DNA from 4 places in the Thermoanaerobacterium xylanolyticum LX-11 genome. Region 2 is predicted to be linked to each of the others. Evidence: riboswitches for the same ligand, from Rfam matches in the RefSeq annotation. Region 2 holds a riboswitch; each other region holds the start of a gene.
The links. Region 2 has a riboswitch for S-adenosylmethionine ahead of metA (homoserine O-acetyltransferase MetA). Riboswitches for the same ligand answer to the same signal wherever they lie in the genome.
Positions count from the first base shown of each region.

Region 1: another riboswitch for S-adenosylmethionine. It lies ahead of THEXY_RS03725 (methionine ABC transporter ATP-binding protein); the one in region 2 lies ahead of metA (homoserine O-acetyltransferase MetA).
Region 3: another riboswitch for S-adenosylmethionine. It lies ahead of THEXY_RS09365 (methylenetetrahydrofolate reductase); the one in region 2 lies ahead of metA (homoserine O-acetyltransferase MetA).
Region 4: another riboswitch for S-adenosylmethionine. It lies ahead of metK (methionine adenosyltransferase); the one in region 2 lies ahead of metA (homoserine O-acetyltransferase MetA).

Region 1 covers NC_015555.1:762,177-769,871, reverse strand. The annotation lists gene THEXY_RS03755 (YerC/YecD family TrpR-related protein) at 1-272, opposite strand, end outside; gene THEXY_RS03750 (PTS sugar transporter subunit IIA) at 428-745, opposite strand; gene THEXY_RS03745 (PTS sugar transporter subunit IIC) at 774-2,093, opposite strand; gene THEXY_RS03740 (PTS sugar transporter subunit IIB) at 2,106-2,432, opposite strand; gene THEXY_RS03735 (hypothetical protein) at 2,439-2,681, opposite strand; gene THEXY_RS03730 (BglG family transcription antiterminator) at 2,683-4,773, opposite strand; SAM riboswitch class I at 4,987-5,087, shown strand; gene THEXY_RS03725 (methionine ABC transporter ATP-binding protein) at 5,164-6,186, shown strand; gene THEXY_RS03720 (methionine ABC transporter permease) at 6,173-6,850, shown strand; gene THEXY_RS03715 (MetQ/NlpA family ABC transporter substrate-binding protein) at 6,865-7,695, shown strand, end outside.
Region 2 covers NC_015555.1:613,008-620,702, reverse strand. The annotation lists gene cysK (cysteine synthase A) at 1-740, opposite strand, end outside; gene THEXY_RS03085 (copper ion binding protein) at 891-1,115, opposite strand; gene THEXY_RS03080 (geranylgeranyl reductase family protein) at 1,197-2,354, opposite strand; SAM riboswitch class I at 2,543-2,650, shown strand; gene metA (homoserine O-acetyltransferase MetA) at 2,714-3,631, shown strand; gene THEXY_RS03070 (APC family permease) at 3,776-5,128, shown strand; gene THEXY_RS03065 (acyltransferase family protein) at 5,165-7,072, opposite strand; gene THEXY_RS03060 (cysteine hydrolase family protein) at 7,286-7,695, opposite strand, start outside.
Region 3 covers NC_015555.1:1,914,076-1,921,770, forward strand. The annotation lists gene THEXY_RS09360 (homocysteine S-methyltransferase family protein) at 1-613, opposite strand, end outside; gene THEXY_RS09365 (methylenetetrahydrofolate reductase) at 627-1,529, opposite strand; SAM riboswitch class I at 1,584-1,678, opposite strand; gene THEXY_RS09370 (DUF362 domain-containing protein) at 1,828-2,757, shown strand; gene THEXY_RS09375 (sugar phosphate isomerase/epimerase family protein) at 2,783-3,580, opposite strand; gene THEXY_RS09380 (glucose-6-phosphate isomerase) at 3,674-5,029, opposite strand; gene THEXY_RS09385 (HD domain-containing protein) at 5,094-5,591, opposite strand; gene THEXY_RS09390 (nitroreductase family protein) at 5,722-6,219, shown strand; gene pepT (peptidase T) at 6,339-7,565, shown strand; gene THEXY_RS09400 (alpha/beta hydrolase) at 7,592-7,695, opposite strand, start outside.
Region 4 covers NC_015555.1:1,969,141-1,976,835, reverse strand. The annotation lists gene THEXY_RS09680 (phosphodiester glycosidase family protein) at 1-2,171, opposite strand, end outside; tRNA gene THEXY_RS09675 (tRNA-Pro) at 2,492-2,567, shown strand; tRNA gene THEXY_RS09670 (tRNA-Val) at 2,573-2,648, shown strand; tRNA gene THEXY_RS09665 (tRNA-Tyr) at 2,694-2,779, shown strand; gene THEXY_RS09660 (peroxiredoxin) at 3,003-3,503, shown strand; gene THEXY_RS09655 (rubrerythrin family protein) at 3,523-4,026, shown strand; SAM riboswitch class I at 4,154-4,255, shown strand; gene metK (methionine adenosyltransferase) at 4,330-5,517, shown strand; gene THEXY_RS09645 (HD-GYP domain-containing protein) at 5,625-6,224, opposite strand; gene THEXY_RS09640 (hypothetical protein) at 6,450-7,022, shown strand; gene recD2 (SF1B family DNA helicase RecD2) at 7,091-7,695, shown strand, end outside.

The DNA of each region.
Region 1 (7,695 bases), 150 kb from region 2:
AAAATCAAATTGTATCCATTCGCTCCATAATTAAGCGCCCTGTTAACTCTACTTATGGTAGCTGTGCTGGCACCTGTCTTTTCAGCTATTTCAATATACGTCTTCCTATCTCTTAACATTTTAGCCACTTGAAGTCTTTGAGCTAGCGACTTAACCTCGTTTATAGTAGCTATATCTTCAAAAAAACGATAACATTCTTCCATGTCTTTAAGCATTAAAATCGCTTCAAAAAGCTTGTCCACGTTCTCGTCTTTTATTTTAGAATCGTACATCGACAATCCCTCTCTCTTAAAATTTTTTATAAAATGTCCATCTCCATTGTACAAAATTTACACAAATTATTCAATACTTTAAAGCAAAAAAGATAAAAAGCAATCTAAAATGGCAAAATTAAAAGGTGAGGATGACTCACCTTTTAATTCAGTATTTATTTTACTTTCTTTTCAAGAGCATCTAACCTCTTGTAAAGATCTATAAGCCTTCTTATGAGGTTCTTTTCTGCAAGAGCCGTCATAAGCTGGTCTTGAGCGTGTATAACAAGGAAGTTAGGTGTTTCGCTTTGTTCACCTTGTACCAATGCGTTTTGATAATCATGACCTGCGTAAAATTCCTCATCAGCCTTTTCCAGATGCTTCTCGGCAGATTCAAAATCCCCTTTTTCTGCTGCATCTAATGCTTCATAAGCCTCGCCTCTGGCGTTTCCGCCATGTAAGACTAGATTGTAAATGATTTGCTCTAATTCCATCAAAGGGTTCCTCCTTAATATATTTTAATTATTTTTCCTCAAGCTCTCTTTCATTCTTCAAAAGCTGTGCTTCATACATTTTGAAGAATGGATAGTATATAATACCTGCTACAATCAGGTTTACAAGCTGCAAAATTGGTCCTCTCCAGTCAAGACCACTTGATATGAAACCTCCTATAAATACAGGAACTGTAAATGGAAGCTGATACAATGGTCCTGTTACTAAGTGGAAATGGAATGCGATATAGTTTATCGTGACAACCGCTGCAGGTGCAATTATAAATGGTATCATCAATATAGGGTTCAAAACTATTGGAGCACTGAAGATGAGCGGTTCATTTATATTAAATATAGCAGGGATAAGCTCTGCTGTACCTATCGTCTTAAGCTGTTTTGATGCTGAGAACAAGAACATTATGACAAGAGGCCATGTTGTACCAGAACCACCAAGGTGTGTGAACATGTGGAAGAATGGCTCTGTAACAATACCTGTCATAGGTTGATGTGCATTTAATGCCTTTACATTTGCAGCAAGCTGACTCATCCAGAAAGGATATGCTATAGACGATACGACATTCATGCCATGGATTCCAAGTGACCACAAAAGCATCATAAGGATTATCTCAGCTAAAGCTGCCCAATAGCTATTTGATGCTGCAACAAGCGGCTTAAATAACTCAATTACCAACTGTGGCAATGTGACTTTGAAGTTAGCCCATACAATCCACTCTACTATCCAGGCCGATACTACCATGACAAACATCGGTACAAGTGCCATAAAGCTTCTTACAACATAAGGTGGAACGGCTTCAGGCATCTTAATTACAAGACCTTGCTTATTGAAGAATCTAACCACAACTGCTGTCAATACGCCTATTATTATAGCTACAAACAAACCTTGTCCACCAAGGTAATTTAAAACATCACCGAAGCTTACTTTTGTAACATCTGATGCTGGGAATGTTGTAACTAAAAATGCTAACATGGAAATAATACCTGTCATTGCTTCATCAAGATCCCAGCGAGTAGCCAAACTGTAAGCTGTACCAAATGCAACCATCAAAGCCATGATGCCAAATGATAAATTGAAAGGAATCATCAACTGACCAGCAATAGGCTTAATAGCATTTGCCCATGCCACAATAGGGCCCCAATTTGCACCTTCTGCAAGTGGTGGATTAGCTATTATCAAAAACAGTGAACCTGTCAATATAACTGGCAATGCGAAACTTGAAAAAGCATCTCTTATAGATTGAAGTATGACATTTTGAGCAATCCTTGCCAGTACAGGCATCAAAGATGACTCCATCCATTTCATAAACCAATTGTTAGTAAGTCTTTCGTTCATTTACATTACCTCCTATGCATCTTTTCCATTTTTCTTAGCAAGCTCGATAATCTGATTCAATATCTTTTTTGCATCCATAAGTGCAAAAGCCTGCATATCAACGATGTCGACAGGAATGCCAAACTTTTCAGCTATCGTCTCAACTTCCTTCTTTAAATGCCTTACCTGCGGCTCTAAAAGAGCAACATCGTATTCTTCAGCTTTTTTCTTAAATTCACCTGTGCCTCCTGCATCTACTGTCACATCTAAACCTTGCTTTTTTGCTTCATCAGTCACTTTTTTTGCTAATGCACTTGATGTAGCGCCCCAACTGCATAATATAACACCATGTATAGCCATAGTAAATTACCTCCTTTTTTTATTTTTCTTTTTTATTTCATTTTTTAAATTTTTGTCATACAATTTAAGCATTCTTATCATGTACGCTTGTATAAGCGCAATTCCCGCAATGAAAAATGCACCAAACAAAAGAATCTCTAAGCCATGTGCAAATGTATCATTTATCATAGAATACACAGCAGTTGCAATCCACACCAAAGACAGCATCATATAGAAAATTTTTCGCTGTTTTACCGAAATACTAAACATTTTAATCACCTACAAGATTTCTTTTTATTTCATCGTAATACTTATCCATCAAGGCCTTCTTGACAATTTCCTTCGCCTCATCAATTTTGTCAACCTCATTGAGATTTTTTACCAAGTCTTTACTTTCAATGAACGAAACACTTAAATCGCCAAGTATCTCTATCCACATCTTGTCGCCATCTGGTGCAACCATTAGGAAAGCCGTCTTTATAATTTCATATTCGTTAATCAAATTTTTCATCTTAACATCGCTTCTCAGTTTTCCAAAGACGAGGATTGGCTCCACCAAATCAGATGCTGTACAGTGGTAGATTACAAATCCTTTCCCTGGAAGTATTATCTTTCCAAGGCTTTCTCTTCCCAAAAGCTTATCTTCTATCTGCTTTATCTTCTCATTATTAATTCCATCATTACCAGCAAAATCTTCTAAGAGAGAATCTATGATAGCTTTTGAGTTTTTGCCATACACATCTTTAAGCTTAAGGGAATCGCACAGCTCAATTATCCTTTTGCCATACCACGCAATGTGTTCTAATTCTTTGTATCTGTCGCCTATGACTTTGACTTTTTTCTCTGAAAAGTCCATTATAAAATCTGTATTTAAAGCGTCTTTCAGCTTTTTTACGTCTTCATCTAAAAGCAACGGATTGACTATTACAGTCTCTTTGCCCTTTATGTCCAGCGGAATTGTAGACACTATCAAATCAATATCATCTCTATCTTTAAAGTCTTTAACCCTCAAACTGGAAACCGTATCTACAATGTTTAATTGTGGAAACATCTGGAGCTTAGATAGAAGCATCCTCGATGTCCCTATGCCGCTGGCACACACGACTAAAATATTGTGCCTTTTCGTCATATCGCTTTTTCTTGCTATGGATGCGCCAAAATGCATCGCAATATATCCTATCTCATCATCAGGCACATCAACATTAAGCTTGTCTTTAATCACATTTGCAATAGATATACATTTTTCAAATAAACTGCTGTACCGTTCTTTAATGTCATTTATAAGCGGGTTTCTAATCGCAAGACCCATGCGAAGTCTAAAGATAGTAGGCCTTAGGTGCGTCTTTAAACCGCTTAAAAGCATCATATCATCTTTGAAGTCAGTGCCAAATTCATCTTCTGCAACGCTGATCATTTCCTGCAGTATTTCATTTAGCAGCTCGTCATTTACGTCTTCGGTATTTGCCCTGTACCTTGCTCCTTGTAGATGAATCGTTATATAACCGATTTCATCTTCCGGAATAGAAATGTCGAATTCTTCTTCCAAAAACCTGGCAAGCATTTCTGCAAATTCGAACTCATCCGACTTTTTAAGCTCATAAAGGCTTTCATTACCTATTTTTATCTTTTCGCCTTCTTTTATTCTTTTTAGCGCCAATGCCAGATGCACTGTAAGCCCCATGTACGAGCTTTCTGCTAATTCGTAATTAAGGGATTTCTCCAATTTTTGTATAGCCTTCTCTATCTTTAAAACCGTATCATAGTCTATAAGCCTAAGCAGCCTGTCATTTATGTCTTCACTAAGTTTGTTTATATTATTGTACCCCTTATTTAAAAACTCAATTAGGTCTTTTGTCTCTACATTGTCATACAAAAAATTTATAATAGCCCTTCTTATATTGTTTTCATCGCCTTTTACGTATATGCCAACACCAGGCTTAGTTACAATTGTAACATTTTGCTTGTTTAGCCATTTATCGATCTCTTTAATGTCATAGCTTATTGTTGCGGTAGTCACATTGTATTCTTTAGCGAAGTACTCAAGTTTTACAGGTTCTTTCATCTGCAAAAGCTCAGACAGTATCAGCTTTCGCCTTTTATCAGCGTCAATGCTTGGCCTATAACCTATTACATCGAATTTGAATTTTTCGATATCATTATCAGTTCCTTCTAAGACTAATGCTCCACCGTCATTTTTAAGCCTCAAATTGTATTCTTTTATATATTCATTTATTGTATTTATTTCCCTGTAAACAGTCCTTTTGCTTAACTTGTACAAAATGACGATATCGTCCAAACTGGAAACTTCTTTTGAAAGAACCTTTTTGAAGATTTCTAATTGGCGCCTACTTAACTCTTTCATAGATATTTGTCCTTTCATCTATGACAAATTATTAATAAGTTAACTTATCTTTCATCTTAATTATAATCAATTTATTAATTAAATCAACACAAACTTGTGAACACGCTGTCAGATTTATTATGACAAAAATTTAATATTGTCGCATGAAAATTTTGCTTGACTTTTCAACATCCATCCTATATAATCATTTTAACAACTAAAAACGAAATTATTCTCTTATCTAGAGAGGTGGAGGGACTGGCCCGATGAAACCCGGCAACCGGCACGTATGTGCAATGGTGCCAATTCCTGCAGCGATTGCTGAGAGATGAGAGAGGACAAAACCTCTTTCATTGGAGGTTTTTTTTATTGCTTTTTTAAATTAAATTTGCGAAAAGAAGGTGAAATGATTTGATCGAAATAAAAAACTTAAGCAAAGTTTACAACACAAACGGAAAAGATGTAGTAGCTTTAAAGGACATCAACTTAACTATAAGCGATGGTGAAATTTATGGCATAATGGGTCTAAGCGGTGCCGGGAAATCATCATTGATAAGGTGCATCAACATGTTGGAAAAACCTACATCTGGCAGCATACTGATAAACGGCGTAGAAATGACAAAGTTAAAGCCAAAAGAACTGAGAAATATGAGAAAAAAGATTGGCATGATATTTCAGCATTTCAATCTTTTGATGAACTCTACAGTGTATGAGAACATAGCATTTCCTCTTAAGATCTCGAAAGTCAGCGATTCTGCCATAAAAAAGCGCGTTGATGAATTGCTGGATGTAGTAGATTTAAAAGATAAAAAGTACGCATACCCTGCACAGCTATCTGGCGGGCAAAAACAACGGGTAGGAATCGCAAGAGCTTTAGCAAACAATCCAGACATAATTCTATCTGATGAAGCCACATCCGCTTTAGACCCTACAACGACAGAATCCATCTTAAATCTTTTAAAGGACATAAACAAGCAATATGGAATTACAATCGTGGTAATAACGCACGAAATGTCTGTCATAAGAAATCTGTGCGACAAAGTGGCAGTTTTGGAAGACGGCAGAATAATCGAGGAAGGAAATGTAATAGACATCTTTTCAAACCCTTCAACAGAAACATCTAAAAGATTTTTAAAAGATATGATAGCTGAACTTCCACCAGACATATTGCTTGATGACGATAACCCAAACGAGGAAGTCTTAAGATTATCGTTTTTTGGCAGCAGCAGCAACCAGCCTGTCATATCTCACATGATAAAAAATTTCGATGTTGAAGTGAATATCATTTCAGGAAATATCGAAAGAGTGCAAAACTCACAAGTAGGAAATCTCCTAATAAAAATAAGCGGTGAACAAAATTCCATAAAAGATGCGATAAAATTTTTAGAAAATAATGGTCTTAGAATAGAGGTGCTTAAAAATGGTGTCATCTAATACATTGCAGTATCTGTTAAACTTGTGGCAACTTATGGAGGAGCCTCTTTGGGAATCTTTGTACATGGTATTTTTCTCAACACTTTTCTCAGTAATCATAGGACTGCCTCTCGGCATAATACTCGTCATAACAGATAAAGGCCATATAAAGGAAAACCTAAAGTTAAATCAGATATTAGGTACTGTAATTAATGTCATGAGGTCAGTGCCGTTCATAATCCTCATAATCGCAATCTTCCCATTGGCAAGGCTTATTGTTGGCACAACTATAGGGCCTACTGCTGCTATTGTACCATTGTCAGTTGCTGCAGCTCCATTTGTTGCAAGAGTCATAGAATCATCTCTTAAAGAAGTAGACTGGGGTGTCATTGAAGCATCTATATCTGTCGGTGCATCAATACCACAGATAATATTTAAAGTCATGATTCCAGAATCATTACCATCACTTATATTGGGAATAACTCTTACGGTTATAAATATTTTAGGGTATTCTGCTATGGCAGGTGCTATTGGAGGAGGTGGTTTAGGAGATCTGGCTATAAGATATGGCTACCAAAGGTTTCAGACAGATGTGCTTATAGCTACAATCATAGTCTTAATAATCTTTGTAGAAATTGTACAAAGAATTGGAAATTATCTTGCAAAAAAAGTTGATAAAAGATGAAAGGATGGTATGTGATGAAAAAATCATTTTTATTTCTCACTCTCATATTGACATTTGCATTTATCTTATCAGGATGCACAAAATCAAATAACGTATCTACTACATCTAATGCAAACTCAAACACAGATAGCTCTACTAAAATGACGAAGATAGTCGTTGGTGCAACACCAAACCCCCATGCAGAAATACTTAATGTAGTAAAGCCTATTCTTGCAAAAGAAGGCGTAGACCTTGAAATAAAAGAATTTACCGACTATGTGACGCCAAATACTGCACTTGTCGACAAGCAAATCGACGCAAATTTCTTCCAACACGTTCCATACCTTGAGGACTTTGAGAAGAAAAACAATGTAAAATTGGTGCCATTAGTCAAAGTGCATGTAGAACCGATGGGGGCATATTCAAAAAAGATTAAGTCAAAAGATGAACTAAAAGACGGTGCAACAGTGGCTGTTCCAAACGATGCTACAAATGAAGGAAGAGCGCTGCTTTTACTGCAAAAAGAAGGGTTAATTAAGTTAAAAGATCCAAATGGTCTTACACAAACCCCGAGAGACATAGTGGATAATCCAAAGCATTTAAAGATTGTAGAGCTTGAAGCACCTCAGCTTCCAAGGACACTTCAAGATGTAGATTTGGCCATTATAAACACTAATTTTGCATTAGAGGCAAACTTAAATCCTTTAAAGGATGCAATTTTTATGGAGGACAAAAATTCTCCTTATGCTAATGTGTTAGTTGTAAGGCAAGACAATCAAAATGACCCAGCAATACAAAAATTAGCAAAAGCCTTAAATTCTGATGAAGTCAAGAAATTTATAGAAGACAAATACAAAGGCGCTATA
Region 2 (7,695 bases):
TTAACCTGGTATATCTCATCAATGATTTCTCTATTCAAGACATCAGGTACAAATCCCGCGCCTATACCTTGTATCTTATGTGGACCAGGTCTTCCACCAGATAGAACTGGAGAATCAGCAGGCTCAACTGCTACAATCTTTACATCAGGTTTCCTTGATTTTAAAACCTCACCAACGCCTGTAATTGTCCCACCTGTGCCAATGCCTGCAACAAATATATCCACATTGCCATCAGTGTCTCTCCATATTTCTTCTGCTGTTGTCTTTCTATGTATTTCTGGATTGACAGGGTTTTTGAACTGTTGCGGTATAAATGCATTTCCGTACTGCTTTGCCAGCTCCTCAGCCTTTTTTACAGCTCCAGACATGCCTTCCGCCCCTGGAGTCAAAACTATTTCAGCACCAAGCGCTTTAAGCAAATTTCTTCTTTCAATGCTCATAGTCTCAGGCATAGTCAATATTAATCTGTATTTCTTAGCCGCTGCAACAAAAGCCAGCGCTATTCCTGTATTGCCACTGGTTGGCTCAATAATAACAGTGTCTTTGTTTATAAGCCCCTTTTCTTCTGCATCTTTAATCATAGCATATCCGATTCTGTCCTTTACGCTGCTTAATGGATTAAAGTACTCTAATTTTGCTATAAGCCTTGCTTCAAGATTATTTTCTTTATTGTAGTTTGATAATTCCAATAGCGGCGTATTGCCTATTAAATCCGTAAGGTTTTTTGCAATCTTTGCCATTATATCCTCTCCTTTAAATTATACTATTCCGATTGGATTTTATGTAATAATTATATAGCAAAAAAAGCCTTTTGTAAATAACATTTTTAAACTTATTATACATTAAATATAAAAAATAACCGCATTAGCGGTTAAGCATAAATAAAAATATTAAGCTTCATATCCTGCGTCAATAATCGCTTTTTTCATGTCATCTATAGTAACTTTTTTAGGATCGTATGTTACAGTTGCATTGGCCTTATCCAAGTCTACTGTCGCTTTTGACACTCCATCAAGACCTTTTAATGCTTTCTCTACAGTCATTTTGCAATGGTTGCATGACATGCCTCTCACATCAATCGTTGTAGTCTCACCTTTTGAACCAAACAAACCCATATTTAAATTCTCCTTTCATATACTCATAAGGGGTATCACCTATAAATAGTTTAATTTAACTACAGTTTAAAGTCAATTACTTCATGACACGTTTTTTTCTACTTTAATTTTCGTCTTAGAAGTCATTACCCGCAGTGAATACATTGGAACTTTTAATTTAAAATTCTTATATGTATTATCACCCATCATTATATCTACAAAGTATGATAGCACATTAGGAAAATATCTTACTGATTTTTCTATGAAATCCATGTTATTGTAAGTAAATTGCGCTAATCTATATGCCCAACCAACATCTGGCACAACTTCTCTATTGAGTCTAATAGTGTATTCATCCAATCCACATTCTCCACTGAAATGCTTTTTTAGAACATCAAATGATATGTCTGCAGTAAGCAAAGCATTGTATATTCCTTCGCCTGTAAATGGATCAGCAAGCCTTGTAGCATCTCCAATCAATATTATTTTATCGTTGTTAAATACACCATCGCTCCCATCAGGAAACGACAACTGATGCCCGTAAATTTTGCAGTCTTTTATATTTCCGTCCACATTTTCCTCTATCATTTTAGATAGCATTTCTTTTATGTCTGAAACTTTGTTTAAAAAAGTCCCGACACCAATAGACAATCTGTCACCTTTGGGGAATACCCATCCATACCCATATCTTATTGCATTGAAATCTACCACAACTTTCCCTTTTAATCCATCGATTAAGCTATTATCCACGTATACTTCACCTTCAAGTGCTATGCCTTTTTTGCCATTTATTAAGTTTGCTTTATGTGCCACATTGCTGTTTATTCCATCTGCACCTACTAAAACCTTTGTCTCATATTCACCCCTGTCTGTCACAACGACAAGTCCCTTATCATGCTGATAAAAGTCATAAAATAATTCACCATCATATATTTCACACCCATGATAAGCTGCTTTATCTATTAAATATTTATCAAATTTAGTCCTATCTACTTGGTATATTATGGGCTCACCAGTCTGCAAAGCTATTGTTCTATCATTAGGAAATCTAAAAATGATTTCATTTGTAATATCTTCTACGCATTGGCTTATATCAATATCTAATAATTTGTAACACCTTTTAGTTATTCCGCCACCGCAGGCTTTGTACCTCGGAAAAACATGCTTTTCTATCAACAATACCTTATATCCTTCTTTAGACAGCTTTCTTCCTAATGTAGATCCTGCAGGTCCTCCACCAACAATAATTACATCATACATTTCTTTCACCTCTAAATTCAATTATAATTGCAAAACATACTAAATAAAAGCCACAAATTGGATTATTTTAAGCTATTCATAAACAAACAATTGTCAATATAAGAATTAGCGAAAAGTGTCCTTCATATTATTGACATCAAACTTCAATAAATATATAATTATTTTAACAATTTAATATCGTAAATCAAAACTCATCAAGAGTGGTGGAGGGACTGGCCCTGTGAAACCCGGCAACCGTCATATTTTATGAAAATGGTGCTAATTCCTGCAAAGCTTATAGCTTTGGGAGATGAGTAGATGTGATTATCTACGCCTCATCTCTGAGGTGTTTTATTTTTTACATTGAAGGAGGTTTGCAAATGCCCATCAATATACCAAATGGTCTACCTGCCATCGATATTTTAGCTAAAGAAAATATATTCGTAATGGCTGAAGAAAGGGCAATTCATCAAGATATTCGCCCTCTTAAGATCGCCATCTTAAACTTGATGCCTACAAAAAGTGTGACAGAAACACAGCTATTAAGGCTACTTAGCAACAATCCACTGCAAATTGATCTAAAATTTCTCTATGCAGCATCACACAAATCTAAAAACACTGCGCCAGAGTATTTAGAAGCTTTTTACAAAACATTTGATGACGTAAAACATGAAAAATTTGACGGTCTCATAATAACCGGAGCACCAGTGGAAACTTTGGACTTTTCAGATGTTGATTATTGGCATGAGCTTGAAGAAATAATGGAATGGAGCAAGCACAATGTATTTTCCACTTTTCATATTTGCTGGGGTGCTCAAGCAGGTCTATATTATCACTATGGCATTCCTAAATATCCTCTGAAAGAGAAAATGTTTGGCGTATTTTTGCATAGAGTATCTAAGAAAAATGTCGACTTATTAAGGGGATTTGACGACGAATTTTATGCACCCCATTCAAGATATACGGAAGTCAGAAAAGAAGATATAGAGCTTGTAGATGACCTTGAAATACTTTCTGAATCCGACGAAGCAGGCGTATACATAGTAGCTTCAAAATCAGGCAGACAGATATTTGTGACAGGTCACTCTGAATATGATCCTTTGACGCTAAAATCCGAATACGAAAGGGATTTAAAAAAAGGCATTCCTATAAAAATACCAAAAAACTATTTCCCAGGAGATGACCCTAATAATGAGCCAATTGTGAAATGGAGAAGTCATGCAAATCTATTGTTTTCTAACTGGTTAAATTACTATGTATACCAAAAAACACCATACGATGTGAATTCAATTGAATAAATATTATTTATGCGGGTTATAAAGCTCGATTTTATATCCTGCATTTTTTATATCATTTTTGCAAAATTATTCATTGACTTTTTCACTTTCCTGTGCTAATTTAATTATGCTATTTCAAAAACTTATAGAAAGGAATTGTACTATATGGACAAAACACAAAAGCTTAAAAAAGACATTGGCCTATTTATCGCCACAGCACTTGTAACAGGTAACATGATGGGTTCCGGCATATTCATGCTTCCTGCTACACTTGCATCTAAATCAGGTCCCGGCGCAACAATACTGGCATGGCTTGTTACAGGCATTGGATCAATATTGCTGGCATTGTCATTTGCAAATTTAGGTTCAAGAATTCCAAAAGCTGGTGGCCCGTATGAATACTCAAAATTAGCTTTTGGAGACTTTATAGGTTTCATCAATGCGTGGTTATACTGGAATGGTTCATGGATCGGAAACGCTGCCGTCGTTATCGCAGTTGCCAGTTACTCAAGCGCCTTATTCCCGATTTTATCACAAAGTCATTTAGCCGCTTTTATATACACTAGTGCTATATTATGGATTTTTACAATAATTAACATTATAGGTGTAAAAAGAGCTGGCTCAACTCAAACAACTATAACTGTTTTTGAAGTATGTCTTTTTTTGTTCTTCATAATCGTATCAGCAGTACATTTCAAGTCAAGCAATGTGATGCCATTATTTCCTGCAGGAAAAGGCATGAATACTTTGTCTGCAGCAGCTACTTCAACACTATGGGCATTTATAGGACTTGAAACAGCCTCAATTACTGCTGAAGAAATCAAAAACCCTGAAAAAAACGTAAAGTTAAGCACCATATTCGGAATTTTGATCGCGGTAGTAATGTACTTAGCCATAAACCTCTCGGCAATGGGTGCAATACCGCAAAGCCAGCTTGCGAAAAGTGCTTCTCCAATAGCAGACATCCTCAAACAGTTCTTAGGGAAAAACATTGCGAATGTCATAATTGTAGGCTCTGTCGTAAGTGTGCTTGGCACAACCGTTGGATGGCTTTTATCTACAGCTCGTGTGGCTTATGCGGCAGGGAAAGATGGCCTGTTTCCAGAAGTTTTTTCAAAAGTACATCCTAAGTACAAGACTCCTCACGTATCATTGATTATAGGATCGGTACTTGTAAATCTTTTGTTGCTGATGAATTACACAAAATCTCTGGTTTCCGCGTTTAATTTTATAATACTGTTGGCAACTTTATCTTTCTTGCCCGTGTACGCTTTTACAGCCGCATCTGAAATGATACTTCTTATAAAAAGAGACAAAAACGTCAGCGTATTAGGCTTTATAAAGAATTCGATTGTTCCGCTTTTAGGCTTTGCATACGCCATGTGGACAATATACGGCTCTGGAGCCGAGACTGTCATGTACGGATTTATAATGCTTATGTGCGGCATACCCTTCTATATATACATGAAGTACAAAAATAGCTCAAAGCTAAACGAGATTCGAAAAGTCTTAGAATAATTACAGGCTGCAAAATGCAGCCTTTTTACATCATTTTTAGTTGTCTTCTTTTACCTCATTTGCTATAAGTGAAGCAAAATACTTCGCACCACTGGGCTCTAAGTGAACCGCATCAGGTGAAAAGAATGAATCATGTCCATAGCTGGCTTTATACCAATCAATTAAAGTAGTGTGTGGATATTCTGAAGACACTTTTGACAACGTCTCATTGACGATGCTTTCCCAAGGGCGTGGGACGCGGACATTTACCAATATTACGCGTTTTACAGGCTCTGCGCTCTTTAAAAACGATAAAAGCTGGTCTTCAGTGAAAGGCCCATTTGTCCCCAACTCAACTATCAATGTGTCTATTTTTCCTTTCGCTTTGAGGTTTTTCACGACATCTTTTGCTTGATACATTTGTCTTCCTACTTTGCCATCAATCGTGATTCCCGGCAGCATCTCTTCCAAGTAAGGCTTTGTATCTATCAATATCGAATCGCCTATTATGGTTATACCCTTTCCATCCTGTACAGGGCTAATTATAGAATCACTGTTATTTGATGCCGCTGAGCTGGGATTTCCGCCTTTATACGGATAGTACTTAACATCTCTCCTATTATCTGGCAGATTATCATTGTAGTCATGCACATCACTGCCTATATTGCTACTGCTTTCTATATAAGATGGTGAATCTGAAGCACCATTTGCAGAACCTGAATTTAACGAAACTGATGCGTTGGCCGGTATGATTCCACTCATACCGGCAATAAAAATGCCCATTAAACATACGGATAATGAAACTAAAGCAGATGTTTTAAGTGTAGGTAATATTTTCCCTTTTTTAAATCTTAATGATTTTAAGTCGTTTATGATTTTTTTAAGTGCGCCATGTCTTATTGGATCCTCTACGTATTTCCATGACAAAGCAGAAATAGCGATAATCATAAATACCTGTAGCAGCGCCCGAATAGGATTTAAGCCTTTTGTATCTACAGGCGGTGTCGTCAAAATAAGCACTGGAAAGTACCAAAGATATACTCCGTACGACCTTGCTCCCAACCATCTTAATGGAGCGCATCCTAATATTTTCCCTAAAAAGCTTTTAGGATGTGCTGACACAGCTACCACCACAGCAGTTATTGCAGATAGCAAATACATGCCACCTCTATATACAAAAGAATCGTATTGATTGACGTACATAAGCATAGCAAAAATCAAAGCTATTGCCAAAAATCCAATCACATCATAAATCAATACTTTTCTTTTAGCTTCATTGCTGGAAAATTTATTGCTGGGAAGAATCAATGCTAAAGCCGATCCTAAAAGAAGCCCAAAAGCCCTGGTATCAGTGCCATAATATACACGGCTGGGATCCATGCCTGGTGTGTACATTACGCCCATTACTAAAGCAGAAAGTACAGAAAGCAGCAAAGTGATAATAAAGATATACTTTTTCTTCTTTATATACTTAAATGCCGCAATCAATGCTAACGGCCAAATGAGGTAAAACTGTCCTTCAACAGCCAGTGACCATAGATTGCCAAACGTCGATTGTGGTCCAAACTTAGCAAAGTAAGATACTTTATGGAATATCAGCCACCAATTGTTGACATAAAGCAAACTTGTTATGGCATCACCTTTAATAGATGAAAGCCTTGAAGCATCGAAAAGCGTAACATAAGAAGCGACTACAATTACCATAATAAAAAGAGCTGGAAATAGCCTCAACATTCTGCGCTTCCAAAAATTTTTTAAATCAACTTTATTGTTTTTCTCCCACTCCGATGCAATTATATTTGTAATCAAGTATCCTGATAACACAAAAAATATGCTGACGCCAAAAAAACCACCCTGCAAAAAAGTCAGATTAAGATGATATCCAATGACAGCAAGCACAGCTAAAGCACGGAGTCCGTCAAGTCCTGCCATGTATCTTGCGTTTTCATTTAAAGGCTTTGGCACTGAAATCCCCTCCTAAGATCCCTCACAATAAAAAGCAATTTGTAACAAAATTCTTCATCAATCATCTCAAATAGCCATTTTTCTATAAATCCATTATATATTATCAATATTACAAGAGCATTACAACTGATAAATAAAATATAAATATCTTATAAATATTTATTAATAAAAAGAGCCCTTTATACGTTAAAGAGCTCTTTAAAACTTTTTATTTTATTCTTCCAGCAGTTCTTTGACAATATTTATGCCATTAAGCTTCATGTGGTATAGAAACATAGTATGTGTTAAGTCACCATCATGCGGGACTATTTTAAGCCTTTCCGCCGTCTTTACGCTTATATCGTAAGTCTCAACACAATTTTCAGGCACAATCACATTGGCACTTAAATTATTGGCGTTTGCAATCATCTTTATAGAAATCGCCGTCTGATACACACACAAATCAGTGCAATTGCCAACGATGATAAATGTAGATTTACCTCCTTTTAACATGGTGAATACCTTCTTCAAAAACTCATTTCCATCACCGTCTTCTCCGCCGAAAAACACGTTTAACGAATTTTTCTCGTACACATTTGGCTTGTCCTTAACCACCTCTAAAAGCTCCTCTACGATACGGCTTT
Region 3 (7,695 bases), 1.2 Mb from region 2:
CACCTATGGCATCAAGGCCAAGCCCTTGAAGACTTACTACTGCTGTAACAGGGTCTGTCCCCATAAGCGTCCTTCCATCTTCTTGAAACGTCATGGTACAAATTACCTTTAAATTAGCATTTTCCTTTACAGCGAGAATAGCCGCCTTCGCTTCTAATATATCTGACATAGTCTCAATAAGCGCCAAATCGGCACCGGCTTTTTCCCCTTCTACAGCAACCTCTGCAAAAGCATTATAAGCCTCGTCAAATGTCAGCTTGCCAAAAGGCTCCATCAGTTCGCCAATAGGTCCCATAGAAAGAGCAACAGCTTTATCACCAGCAGCTTTTCTGGCTATCTGCACTGCACTTTTGACTATTTCAGGCAATTTATCCGAAAGATTGTAGGATCTTAATTTTATCCTATTAGCGCCAAATGTATTTGTCTCAATAACATCTGCCCCTGCATCTATATACGACTTGTGGATTTCGTACACAATATCTGGATGTAAAAGATTGTAATATTCTGGGCATTCTCCTGTTTTAAGTCCTTTTTTCTGAAGCATAGTGCCCATTGCTCCGTCAAAGACGATTATGCTATTCTTTAAATTCTTAAAAATATCCAATTGCAACATCTCCTTATGATGACTACAATACTTCTTCTATATCATTTTGTCTCATGTTCTTTACGCCATTTACAATGTCAACAACTATATCTGTCTTGCCAAGTGGCATAATATGAACACCACCTACTTTATCTTTTATCTTGTTTATAAATTCTATTGCAATTTTTATCCCTTCACCTTTTTCACCGTCTTTTAACCTGTCTATTATTTTTTCAGGTATCTCGATGCCAGGCACCTTTTCGTTCAAGTTTAAAGCCATCTTATAGCTTTTAAGGGGTAGTACCCCTACTAAAACTGGAATATCAAATTGCTTTACAGCATCAAGAAATCCGTATAAAATCTCCTCATCGTAAACAGGCTGAGTCTGTATGAAAGATGCTCCACTTTCTATTTTCGTCTTTAATTTTTCTATTGATTCAGGTCTTAAATCATTTGGATTTGCTGTTGTTCCTATGCAGAAATTTGTAGATGATTCTAATTTATTTCCACTGTAATCAAATCCATCATTTAGCGACTTTGCTATCTTCACAAGACCTACAGAATCTACGTCGTACACGCCTGTTGCCTGTGGCACATCACCTCGCTTTGGATCGTCTCCTGTAAGGGCAAGGATATTTCTAACTCCAAGAGCATATGCACCCAAAAGCTCTGCTTGAAGACCAATAAGATTTCTGTCCCTACATGTTAAGTGAAATATGGTTTCTATGTTTAGATGATTTTGCAAAAGATGCGCCAATGCAATAGGGCTCATTCTCATATTTGCCATAGGACAATCAGTTATATTTAAAGCATCTGCTATTCCATATAATTTTTTCGCTTCTTCAATAGAATTTGAAATATCAGCTCCTTTTGGCGTCGATATCTCCACAGTTATGACAAATTGCTTATTTTTAAGCTTTTGACACAAATTTTCAGAATTTTGCAAAACGGCCCCTCCTTAAAATAAAAAAACTCTTCGCCAAAAGAAGAGATATTTTTGCTCCCATCTTTCAGCGATATGCTGCTGGAATTGGCACCGTGATATCCGGTTGCCGAGCTTCATAGGGCCAGTCCCTCCGCTACTCTTGATAAGAGTTTACTATATTAATTTATTAAATTATATGATACCGTCCTCTGGTACAATTGTCAATGAAATATTTGTTGAAATGTTAAAATTACTTAGGCTTTTTGCTTAGATATTTTAATTTTTGATAAAATGCAAATCATATATATGAGGTGATTTTATGAGGTACAGAAAAATTGTAGAACCAGTAGTAGCAATAGCATCTGGCCCTGATGAGATACAAAACTTAAATACCGCTTTAAACTTATTACCTTTGCAAAATCTAATCGAAGCAGGCAATACCGTTGTAATAACGCCGAATTTCGTTAAAAGCAAGCCTCCTCAAAGCGGTACGATAGTAGGACCAGATACGTTGAGAGCCCTTATAAGATACGTAAAATCCAAAAATCCTGGCAGGATTGTTATTGCCGCTGGCTCTGGTGGAGATCCTACACCTAAAGTTTTATCTGACAATGGATTTGATAAAGTCATTTCAGAAGAAGGCATCGAATTTGTAGATTTAAATTATGGCCCTTACGTAGAATTGCTGCTGGACGACTGTCTTTTAAAATCCACAAAAGTAAATGAACTTTATGAAAAAATGGATGTACTAATTTCATTCACTCAAATGAAAATGCACGAAGAAGCTACAGTATCGCTTGGAATCAAAAACATAGCTTTAAGCTGGCCTCCCGCAGAAATACATGGATTTCCCAAAAAAAATTTAGGCATACACGATGACCTTCACAATTTCATAAGGGCCATGGTTGAAAAAATATCTATAGATCTTACAATATTAAGCGGTCAAGAAGCGATGATAGGCACAGGGCCATCAGAAGGAAAGCCTATCAATGCAAACATGATAATAGCAGGAACAGATCCTGTAGCAACAGATACAGTAGGTGCCAGAATGTTCGGACTTATGCCTCAAGGCGTCAACTACTTGTTTCAATGTGCTAAAAGAGGTGTAGGTACGGGTGAGCTTAAAAACGTCACTATTAAAGGCATACCATTACAACAAGCCGAACTGAATTTCTCTACGCTGGCATATGGCTATGGCATCGCCCTAGATTCAAGCGGAATAAAGCAAATGGTACCCGGTAAAGCTTAAAGGATAAGGGTTTACTCCCTTATCTTTATCTTTCAAAGATGCTTTTTAGGTATTCAATGCCTTCTTTTAAATCATCAATATCTTTATAGTTGTTTCTGTAGATTTCCATTATAATAGATCCAGTGTAATCCAATTTTTTTAACTCTCTATTAAGCTTTGCAAAATCAAATGTTCCTCTGCCTGGAAGGTACAGATTGCCCCAATCATCGTAATCGCATAAATGAACATTGATAAGTTTATCACCCATTGATTTTAAGTATTCAAATGGGTCTTCCTTGCTTTTCATCGCCTGCTTTATATCTAAGGTGAAATAAACATTTCTGCTTTTCACAGACTGTTTTATTGATGTAGCAAATTCCGGATACGAAAACCAGCACCAATAGACATTTTCCCAAGAAAATTTAATCCCATATTCTCCTGATGTATCAGCTATATAATCCACATATTTCGCAATCTTGTCAAAATCAATATTAGGCGTCGTGTCCTTTTTAACGGCAGGTCCGTGAAAAACGTAAATCTTTGCCTTAAGTATCTTTGCTGCTTTCAAGACTTTAATGAGCATCTTTGAGGCATCGTTCCTTTGCCTTTCAGTTGCTGAAAAAAGCTGCGGTTCAAATTGAGTTCCTATCGCATGTACTGAATTAACTTCAATGCCGTATCTATCTAAATCATCCCTCATAGCTTTGCAATAATCTTCATCATATTCGCTGTAAGATTCCAAAAAAACTTCCACATTTTTTATGCCTATTTCAGCTATTATCGGTATTGTCTTCTCAGTAAGAAATTCAGGATAAAAACAAGCCGTAGATATGCCTACTTCCATTTCATCACCATCCAAAAACAATTCTCACATATTATATTATACACAAAACCTTTCTGACAAAAAAAGATATGCCAATCGGCATATCTTTCATAACTATCTTTTTAGTCTTTTTTCCAATTCCTCTTTTTCTTTTTCATAACCAGGTTTGCCTAAAAGTGCAAACATGTTTTTCTTGTACGCTTCAACACCTGGTTGATCAAACGGATTGACGCCATTTAAATACCCGCTTATTCCACAAGCCATCTCAAAGAAGTATACAAGGTATCCAAAATTGTAAGCTGATATCTCAGGCACATTCACAATTAGGTTAGGCACTCCGCCGTCATTGTGAGCAAGCACTGTCCCTTCGAAAGCTTTCTTGTTTACGAAATCAACTGTCTTACCCGTCAAGAAATTAAGCCCGTCTACATTATCCTTGTCTTCATTTATCGTTATTTCTTTAAGTGGCTTTTCAACATTTATGACAGTCTCAAATATTATCCTGCTACCATCTTGAATAAATTGTCCCATTGAGTGTAAATCTGTTGAAAAATCCACTGATGCCGGATAAATACCTTTATGATCTTTTCCTTCACTTTCACCAAAAAGCTGTTTCCACCACTCTGAAAAATAGTGAAGTCTTGGCTCATAGTTGACTAAAATTTCAACAGATTTACCTTTTCTGTAAAGAGCATTTCTTACAATAGCATACTGCATACTTAAATTTTCTTTGATATACGGCTTTTTGAAGACTATAGATGCATCGTACGCACCTTTCATCATTTCATCGATATCTATACCTGAAGCCGCTATAGGAAGCAGACCTACAGCCGTTAAAACCGAGTATCTTCCACCTACATCATCAGGAATCACAAATGTCTCATATCCTTCTTCATCAGCCAGTTTTTTAAGGGCACCTTTCGCTCTATCCGTCGTAACATATATCCTTGACTTTGCTTCTTCTTTTCCGTATTTTTTCTCCAGGAAATCTCTGAAAACTCTAAAAGCTATAGCTGGTTCTGTAGTAGTGCCAGATTTCGATATTACATTTATAGAAACATCTTTTCCTTCTAATATTTCTAATAAATCTTGAAGATATGTAGAGCTTATGCTGTTTCCTGCAAAGTATATCTCTGGCGCTTTTCTAACAGATTGCGGTAAAACATTGTAAAATGAGTGTGTAAGCATCTCAATCGCTGCTCTTGCACCTAAATATGAACCACCAATACCGATAACCACAAGTACATCTGAATCTGATTTTATCTTCTCTGCAGCTTTTTTAATGCGAGCAAATTCTTCCTTGTCATAATCTTTAGGCAAATCAACCCATCCAAGGAAATCGCTTCCCTGGGCTGTCTTATTAAGCACCATATCTAATGATAGAAGCGCTTGCTTCTCAAGATATGATATTTCGTGCTCATTGACAAAATTTAGCGCATTTGAATAATCAAAGTTCAATACATTTGTCATATGTAAACCTCCAATCTTTTTTTACATCTCATATTTTATACCATATGATACATATTATCAAGCTTTAGCTGAGAAACATATCGTTTGCAATCATCTTGCCTGTATGTGTCTTGAAATTTTTCTCAATAATATTTGCCACATTTTCTTTATCCTCGTACAATTCGTCTTCTTCGATGTTGACTAAAAGATCTGATTCCCATATTATCTGAAAATCAATCCCATCATTTTTAGACGCCGTATGGTGTCCACCTATAATGTATGCAACTCTATCTATAATATCCTCATCTTCATTATTTTTTAGCATTATCTCTCTTGCAATCGGCGGTCCTTCTATTTCCTGATATTTGCCGGATGAACTACCGTACTTTTCCTCAGCCTTTTTGATACCAATATCGTGCAAAATTGCGCTTATGTATATAACCTTTTTCGTTTTTTCATCTGCAATATGCTCACCATAAGCAATTCTATCAGCATAATTAAGCACTTTCAATGCGTGATTTATTCTTTTTAAATCTGAACCATAGTATTCTTTAAGCTCAACAATGTATTTAAGCCTTGACATAATCTCATCTCCCCCCTTATCTTTTCTTTAATTATTATTTTTGCATAATGATAGTTTACCGTCAATAAACATTTCGTTAAATTTTGAAATTAATTTTATAGTGGTTATAATATAGATGGAGGTGTTTTAAATGGATGCAATAGAAGTATTAAAACAAAGAAGATCTGTTAGAACTTTTGAAGATAAACCGATACCAAAAAATATTTTAGAGGACATCATCGACTGCGGAAGATTAGCTCCATCAGGAAACAACGCTCAACCATGGCATTTTGTGGTTGTCACTGATAAAGAGACTCTAAAGTTTATATCAGAGAAGGCTACATACGGCAAATTTATAAAAGATGCGGCAGCATGCGTCGTAGTATATTGCGAGAAAGACAATAGACATCATCTGGAAGACGGATCGGCGGCAACAGAAAACATCATGTTAGCAGCAAAGGCACACGGCATTTCTTCATGCTGGGTCGCTGGATATGACCGCAGTTATGAAAATGACATTAATGAGCGTCTAAACGTTCCTTCTAATCTAAGGATGATTTCCATCATTCCATTAGGATACAGTCAAGACAATCCAGCCCCAAGAAACAAAAAATCATTGCAAGACGTAATCCATTGGGAGAAGTTTTGATATCTAACTTCTGTATAATTTTATTAAGCCTGGTAATAGCCCAGGCTTTAATTCTTTTAAAATTTTTTTATAAGTGATAAAATTAAATTATAGAATATTTTGTGAAAGAAGGGGTAATATTGGAAACTGCAGTTAAACGATTTTTAAGGTACGTAAAATATGAAACGACATCAGATGAAAACTCTTCGAAATGTCCCAGCACAGAAGGGCAGATGGCTTTTGCAAAAGTTTTATCTGACGAATTGAAATCCATAGGACTTGAAGACGTATCTGTTGATGAAAATGGCTATGTAATGGGCACCATATTATCAAACGTTGACGAAGAAGTACCCGTAGTAGGATTTATAGCCCACATGGATACAAGCCCTGATATGTCAGGAAAAAATGTAAATCCTCAGATTATAGAAAACTATGATGGAAATGATATAGTCCTAAACAGAGATCTTAATGTAGTCTTGTCGCCAAATGATTTCCCTGAATTAAAGCAGTACGTAGGAAAATCATTGATTACAACAGATGGAACGACTCTATTAGGTGCCGATGACAAAGCAGGCGTTGCAGCAATCATCACAGCTTGTGAATATCTTATTTCACACCCTGAAATAAAGCATGGCACGATAAAAATATGCTTTACACCAGATGAGGAAATTGGAAGAGGTGCTGATAAATTTGATGTAGAAAAATTTGGAGCAGACTTTGCGTATACCATCGATGGTGAAAGCATTGGACAGCTAGAGTACGAGAATTTTAATGCAGCTTCAGCCAAAATAACCATACACGGCAGAAACGTCCATCCAGGTATGGCAAAAGGCAAAATGAAAAATTCAGTGTTGATTGGAGTAGAACTTGCTTCCATGCTTCCACTTGAAGAAACACCTGAGAATACAGAGGGATATGAAGGCTTCTATCATCTGACCAATTTTGACGGAAATGTAGAAGAAACCCACATGCAATACATAATAAGGGATTTTGACAAAGAAAACTTTGAAAACCGAAAAAATTACTTGATAAATTTAATTAGCAACTTAAATGAAAAATACGGTGAAAACACTGTTGAAATAGACTTAAAAGACCAATATTACAACATGAGAGAAATAATAGAAAAGGATATGAGGATAATCGATATTGCAGTAAAAGCCATGGAACTAGCTGATGTCAAACCTAATGTTTCCCCAATAAGAGGAGGAACAGATGGTGCAAGGCTTTCATACATGGGCCTCCCTACTCCCAATATTTTCACCGGCGGTCACAATTTCCACGGCAGATACGAATACATACCTACTTTTGCTATCGAAAAGGCTGTGGAGGTAATATTGAATATTGTAAAACTTGTAGCAGAAGGATAATTTTAAAGGGCCAATAACTGGCCCTTTTACCTTAATTTCTCTTTCAAAAAAGTTACAGACTCATCTATGGCTCTTTTTTCCCAATCAAGCCTATTAAAAGTATGATCTGAACCGTCTATTGATACTCTAT
Region 4 (7,695 bases), 1.2 Mb from region 2:
GTATCTTCTTTGAATTTTTGCAGTGTATCCTCAAACAGTTGAGATTCTCTTGTATCTTTAAATCCATCGGAGCCCCATACAGGTTTTGGCAAAACTACAAATAGATTATCTCCTTTTACGTTGTTTAATGTGTTTAGAAACCAACTCCACTGGTCTTTATTGGATGATAGCAAACCTCCATTAGTATCATCCAACATGATAAATGTCGAATTTCTAAAGTCATATACTCCGTAAGAATTACCTGCTTTTATATACGGAATCGTAAGTGATTTTAAGACTTTGTCATTTACATCCCCTGTGAAAACTACTAAAGGATAGCCTTTATTGGCTATGCTGGCAGCTTTTAAAGAAATTTGAAGCTTCAAAAGCGTATTGTAATCTGTGTCCCCAAATACCATGAATTTAAACGAATCGTTAGTGTTGCTGACGCTTACTTCTCTATTTTTGCTGTCAATAGATTCAAAGTCCAATGGCTTTGGAAGTTGTGATACGTCAAAATCTGATCCTTGTCCCACTTTTACCATTAAATTGCCCACTTTTCCATTTATATTTGCCGACAAAGCACCAGATAGATCGATATTTGATGCTTTGAAGACTCCATTTGAAATAGTGCCCACATTGTTGTAAACCGTCCAGCTTATGTCTCGGTCTTCTATAGGTGCTCTATAGCCGTTTATGTCTTTCCCTATCACAGATATTGATGCAGTCCCGCCTTTATCGACATTGACCGAATAAGGTGTAAATCTTATGTCTGCTATAGCATCTAAAGCCTTTATTTTCAATGTACCAGTCACATTGCCTACTCTTGCTATTATTACGCCGTCACCTGCACTTTGAGGCATAAATTCATTTCCATCAAATCTTCCTGCTATGCCGCTTATAGAAAATGATACAGAGTTTTGATCGATTTTTACTGGTTGATAATTTGCATCATATCCCTTTACGATGATTGCTCTGTGGGTGCCTACAAAGACATTTGGGCTATCTGCTTCAACTTTTATGGCGTATAGATTTCCTGTTGGTGCTGTGTTGAATACTCCAACGCCGTTGGCTACATTTCTTTCGAAGCCAGGAACTTCATTTTGGACCTTTGCTTGACTATCTCCTAAAGGTCTTATGGCCATTTGAGTTGAGCCGCCACCGTCTAAGTTCATAGCATCATAAGCGCCTAAGCTTAACATAAGCTGCGCTAATTCACTTTCTGTCATCCCTCTCGTGTTGGCGTTGTCAACTGTTGCTATTATTACATGCTTCTTATCTTCAGTATAGCCTATAGCTGTCCTTGCGTATATGCCATCTACATTGTCGGTAAATTGCGACGGTATTGAACCGTTTTGTACCAAAATGGTTCCTCCGCTTACAGCCATCTTAAAGTTGTCAAATGGAGGGTCTGTAGAGATATTTTTGATGATTTTATCTCCTTGTTTTAGATTTAATAAAATCTTTGCTACGTCGCCTGTTGCATCTATAGAATAACCTCCATCGGGAATCGCTGCGGGACCTTGGCTTTGCCTTACCTCTAAGACACTGCCGTTTTTGTCAACCAATACTTCAACAAGGTCTTTATAGCTATCGATTAGACCCGGTGTCTCATCATTCCAGTCTTTCGTAAATATGACGCAAGATGTACCACTGCCTATGGAACCTACGTTGTTTAAAGCACTTACGGGAACTTGATTGCCATCTGGAAGTGTTATGCTAAGAGAAGTGCTTTTCCAATATCCTATTGATGGCACGTTGTTTTTGTCAATGGCAAATGTGGCGTAATTCCCTTGATAGTATGGGACAGTTAAAAGATTTCCGTCTTTAACTGATGCTCCTACGATAAACCCTTGCTTAGTGTCAAAAAAATCGCCATTTACTGCGGCTATAGCACCGTTGCCATTTGCCATGTCTTCTACATCCATTCTGTCTTTAAAACCAGATGGATTAAAAATGGTGGATATTGATGTGTTACTGTCGCTTAAGTCCACATCCAAAACATTGATATTGATAAAACCATCTGTCGTAAAATATGTAATATTCTTTTCTGTAACACCTTTGCTTAATATTTGCTGGCTTTCATTTGAAGTTATTACAGTGTAAGCATCTGCAGCAATACCATTCATAAAAATCGATGAAAAAATAATTATTAAAGATATACACATGCTTATAGCTTTTCGGTACTTCAAGAAAATCCCTCCTATGTATTTAGCAATTGTTCTTTAAAACTTATCTTCGGCAATTTAGCGCTGTTGATAAATTTTCCATAGCATATAACCATATTGTACCTTTTGTATATTACAGCCGTGTTACAATTTCATAAAATAAAAATAAAAACTGATATTATTATTGCCTAAATTGCGTATAATGATTATAAAAGATAAATGGAGTATAAGCGAAAGATATCGAAAAAATACCAAATTAACTTATGGAAACCGGCTAAAATGAGGAATAATAAATCTTGTGAAATTGATAGATTTCAACTATAATCAAATATGTCGCAAGACACCGGGGTGTAGCGCAGTTGGTAGCGCACGTGCTTTGGGAGCATGGGGTCGGGGGTTCGAGTCCCTCCACCCCGACCATGATTGGTCGTATAGCTCAGCTGGGAGAGCACCTGCCTTACAAGCAGGGGGTCATAGGTTCGAGCCCTATTGCGACCACCATTTCTATTTGTGAAGATTTTTCTCACATTAAAATAAAATAATCATGGAGGGATACCCAAGTGGCTAAAGGGGGCAGACTGTAAATCTGTTGGCTGGTGCCTTCGATGGTTCGAATCCATCTCCCTCCACCATGGATACAAGGCTAAGTGGCCTTTTTTTATTTTGCCTTTCAATATTTCCTCATCGTAACGATTTTCAAAGACATCGATAAAATATTTTCCAAATCCTATTGACATAAAAAATAATTGATGTATAATAATACTTGTGAAGGGAAAATAGTTATTAATAGAAATAAAATATTAATAGTTTATCCGATGTGATGATTAATTAGAAATAGATGAGAGGTGGGTACATATGTCATTGGTAGGTAAGAAAGCTCCTGAATTTAAGTTAGACAGCACAAAAGGTCAAATATCCTTAAGCGATTATAAAGGTAAATGGGTAGTACTTTTCTTTTATCCACTTGACTTTTCGTCAGTATGTTCAACAGAAATACCTGAGTTTAACAGGATGAAACCTGAATTTGACAAGCTCAATGCTGAGTTATTAGGTATTAACACAGATAGCGTTTACTCGCACAAGGCATGGATAGATAGTCTTGGTGGTGTTGATTTTCCGCTTTTATCTGATTACAACAAAGAAGTCACAAAGCAGTATGGAATACTTATTGAAGATGCTGGTATAGCATTGAGAGCTGCATTCATCATTAATCCTGAGGGAAATGTTGATTACGAAGTTGTACATGAGCCAGTAATCGGCAGAAATGTCGATGAAATATTGAGAGTGCTTAATGCACTTCAAACAGGTCATGCTTGCCCTGTAGGTTGGAAACCAGGGGACAAAGTATTAGATTAAAGAAGGAGGAGATTTTGAAATGAGAGAAATGACGACAAAAAATCTAAGCGATGCATACGCAGGTGAAAGCCAGGCTCACATGAGGTATCAAATTTTTGCTGATGTTGCTGAAAAGGAGGGTAAGCCAAACATAGCAAAGCTTTTTAGAGCTATATCTTACGCCGAATTAGTTCATGCTACAAATCACTACAAGACATTAGGCGAAGTGAAAGACACAGTAGCAAATCTTGACAAGGCAATAGCAGGTGAGACGTTTGAAGTAGAAGAAATGTATCCAGCATATAAAGCTGTAGCAGATCTGCAGGAGGAGAAATCTGCAGATAAAAGCTTCAACTATGCTCTTGAAGCTGAGAAGTTACATGCTAAGATGTATACAGATGCAAAAGCAGCGGCACTTAAAAATGAAGACATAGCTATATCTAAAGTGTATATTTGCCCAGTTTGCGGGTATACGGCAATTGATACAGCTCCAGAAAAATGTCCAGTATGTGGAGCACCAAGAGATAAGTTTGTTGTATTCTAAAAGGCATAAAACCCCTTCATTATCATATATTAACTTTAAAGTGCTTGATTGTCATCAAGCACTTTTTAATTTTTAATTGACTTATTTTTTGTACTGTGATATTATATTTTAAGTTAAATAAGTGAAACTCTTATCAAGAGAGGTGGAGGGAAGAGCCCTATGAAGCCCGGCAACCTGTCTTAAGACAAGGTGCTAATTCTCGCAGAAGTTTGCTTCTGAAAGATGAGGGTGGATGTGCCTCTTCTTTTGGAGAGGTTTTATTTTGTTTTAGGTCTTTTATGTGATTTAAAAAGGAGGATACAGATGAAAAAGTATTTTACTTCAGAATCAGTTACTGAAGGACATCCAGATAAAATTTGCGATCAGATATCTGATGCTATTGTAGATGAGATCCTAAAAAATGATCCTTATGCAAGGGTAGCTTGTGAGACTGCTGTCACGACAGGTATGGTATTGGTAATGGGCGAAATATCCACAAAGTGCTACGTTGACATACCCAAAATTGCAAGAAAGGTTATAGAAGAGATAGGGTATACGCGGGCAAAATACGGTTTTGATGCTGACACATGCTCTGTGCTTACATCAATAGATGAACAGTCTCCAGATATAGCATTGGGAGTTGATAAGGCTCTGGAAGTTAAAAAAGGCATCTCCCACGATGAGCTGGAAGAACAAGGTGCTGGAGACCAAGGTATGATGTTTGGATACGCATGTACAGAGACGCCTGAACTTATGCCTCTTCCAATATCATTAGCCCATAGACTTGCTCGCAGATTAGCAGAGGTAAGGAAAAATGGCACTTTAGATTATCTAAGACCTGATGGCAAGACACAGGTGACGATTGAGTACGTTGATGACGTACCAAAAAGAGTTGATTCAATCGTCGTATCTACACAACACTCGCCAGACGTTGATCATGATAAGATTGAAAATGATGTAAAAGAGTATGTAATAAAACCTATCGTTCCACCAGAGCTTATTGATGAAGATACGAAGATATATGTAAATCCGACAGGAAGATTCGTAGTTGGTGGACCGCAAGGGGACAGTGGCCTTACAGGAAGGAAGATAATAGTCGACACTTATGGTGGATATGCAAGACATGGCGGTGGTGCTTTTTCTGGCAAAGACCCGTCGAAAGTTGACAGATCTGCTGCGTACGCTGCACGGTATGTAGCGAAAAACATTGTAGCTGCTGGACTTGCTGAAAAGTGTGAAGTTCAATTGGCATATGCTATAGGCGTAGCTACACCATTAGAAGTCAATGTAGATACTTTTGGCACTGGAAAGATATCTGATGAAGAGATATCTGAAATAGTCAAAAAGGTATTTGATTTAAGACCTGCTGCTATCATAAGAGATCTTGATTTAAGAAGGCCTATTTATAGACAAGTTGCAGCGTATGGACATTTTGGCCGAACAGATCTTGACCTTACATGGGAGAGAACTGACAGAGCTGAAATATTGAAAAAACTTGCTTTTAATAAATAATAATTTTAAAGCCCGGAGGAAACTCCGGGCTTTGCGGCGTTTATGTATATTTATAGCCGCAGTTTTTATAAAAATTGTACGCTCCGCTACTTTTATTATAGCATAAATTAGATGGCTATTCCATTGCTTTCTCTATTTTTTCCAAAAACTTTTGCATTTGTTTTAATCACGTTTTCTAATGCTGAAACAAGCATCTGATTGTATTTTGCATCGCACTCTCTCAAATCCTGTATCGCTTCAATAGCACTTTTGGCTTTTCTATACTGTCTATCGTTTGTCATTGCGTCGAAAGAATCACACACTGCTACAATCTGTGCACCAAATGGAATGATTTTTAAACCATAAGGATAACCTGTCCCATCAAGCCTTTCATGATGATATAGCACAGTAGACGTCAAGTATGAAAGTGGGGTCAAGGCTTCAAGTATATCGGCGCCGTATATGGGATGCAATTTCATGACGTCGTATTCTAATTCTGTAAGTTTGTCTGGTTTTGCAAGAATATTAATTGGAATCATCACTTTGCCTATATCATGCAGTAATGCACCCTTATATATTGCTATTTTTTCCTTCATGTTAAGTCGCATCATGTTCGCTACATTGTATGACAATTTTGCGACTCTGATGCTGTGCTTGTACGTTTCGTAATGGTAGTTTCTTAGCGAAATCAAAAGATGCGACATCAGTTTTTCTTCATCATAATTCATCTCATTTTTCCCCTTTTTTCGACAATTAATATTATATTATAATTCTTTGGAGTAGTCAATAATTTCATGCATTGTAATAAAATTCAAAAAAAAAAAAAAAAAAAAAAAAAAAAAAAAAAAAAAAAAAATTCAGAAAAATTATTTAAAATTTTATCCATATATTGACTTTAAAGTTGTTATAATATATAATATGTACAAACATTAGTTCGTAAAGGAGTAATGGAGATGAAGAATTTTGATATACCTGATGTGTACATTGCCATATTGCCTTGTTATCTTGATGATTACGGTGATGGAACAGAATTAATAGACTTAAATGGCGATGTATTGCGTATAAAATCCAGTGTCAAAAGTTGTCTAAAGAGGACTTTGAAAAAGTATGCTGTAGATTTAAGTGCCATGAAAGAAAAGTACGCCAAAAGCCTTGGCATAAAAAATAATTTTCCAATTCCTTTAGCTGGCAACTTTACGCTTGTACAGTTAAAATCGAGGATTCCAAAAGTAGCAAAGGATGTATCTTACGGATATGTGTGCTATGAGAAAATAAATGAGATTGAGGAGCATTCTACGTATTGCATTGTAAATGTTGGCAACATCAAGATAAAAGTATATCAAAAGAAATCGACAATTGAAAAACATTTGAGAAATGCTGCAATGATAAAGACTTTTTTTGCAAATTTAAGTCCATTAAATTTTGAAAGCGACAGATCCATGTACAACCTTCCAGCAACTAAAGCAGATATAGCCCTTTTGTACGAAGAAATTGTAAATATAAAGTATAAAATCGAGAAAATATGATATGTGCTTCAAATGTATATGAAAATAATATACAATTAAAGATAGAAAATAAAAAAGTAGGGATAGATATGGTTGAAATAATAGGTACAGTTGAGGAGATAATTTTTAAAAATGAACAAAATGGGTATGCTGTATTAGAACTTAATTCGAAAAATGACACTATCACCGTTGTAGGATATATGCCTTTTGTTGGAATAGGTGAGACGCTTAAAGTTGAAGGTGAATGGATGACGCATCCTGACTATGGGGAACAGGTGAAAGTTTCGAAGTATGAGACGATAGCGCCGTCAACGTTGTATGGGATGGAGAGGTTTTTATCATCTGGACTCATTAGAGGTATAGGTCCTGTCATGGCGAAAAAGATTGTCTCAAAATTCGGCGTCGATTCTCTAAACATTATAGAATCTCATCCAGAAAAATTATTGGATATACCTGGAATAGGCGAAGAAAGAGTAAAGATGATATCAGAATCTTATGAGCAGCAGAAGACATTGAGGGACGTGATGGTTTTTTTACAAGGTTATGGCATTTCTACCACAAATGCAATTAAAATATATAGGCAATACGGCGATGATTCTATAGAACTCATAAAGCAGAATCCGTACAGACTATCGGATGAAATTTTTGGGATTGGCTTTAGGACGGCTGATAAGATAGCTCGAGCAATGGGTGT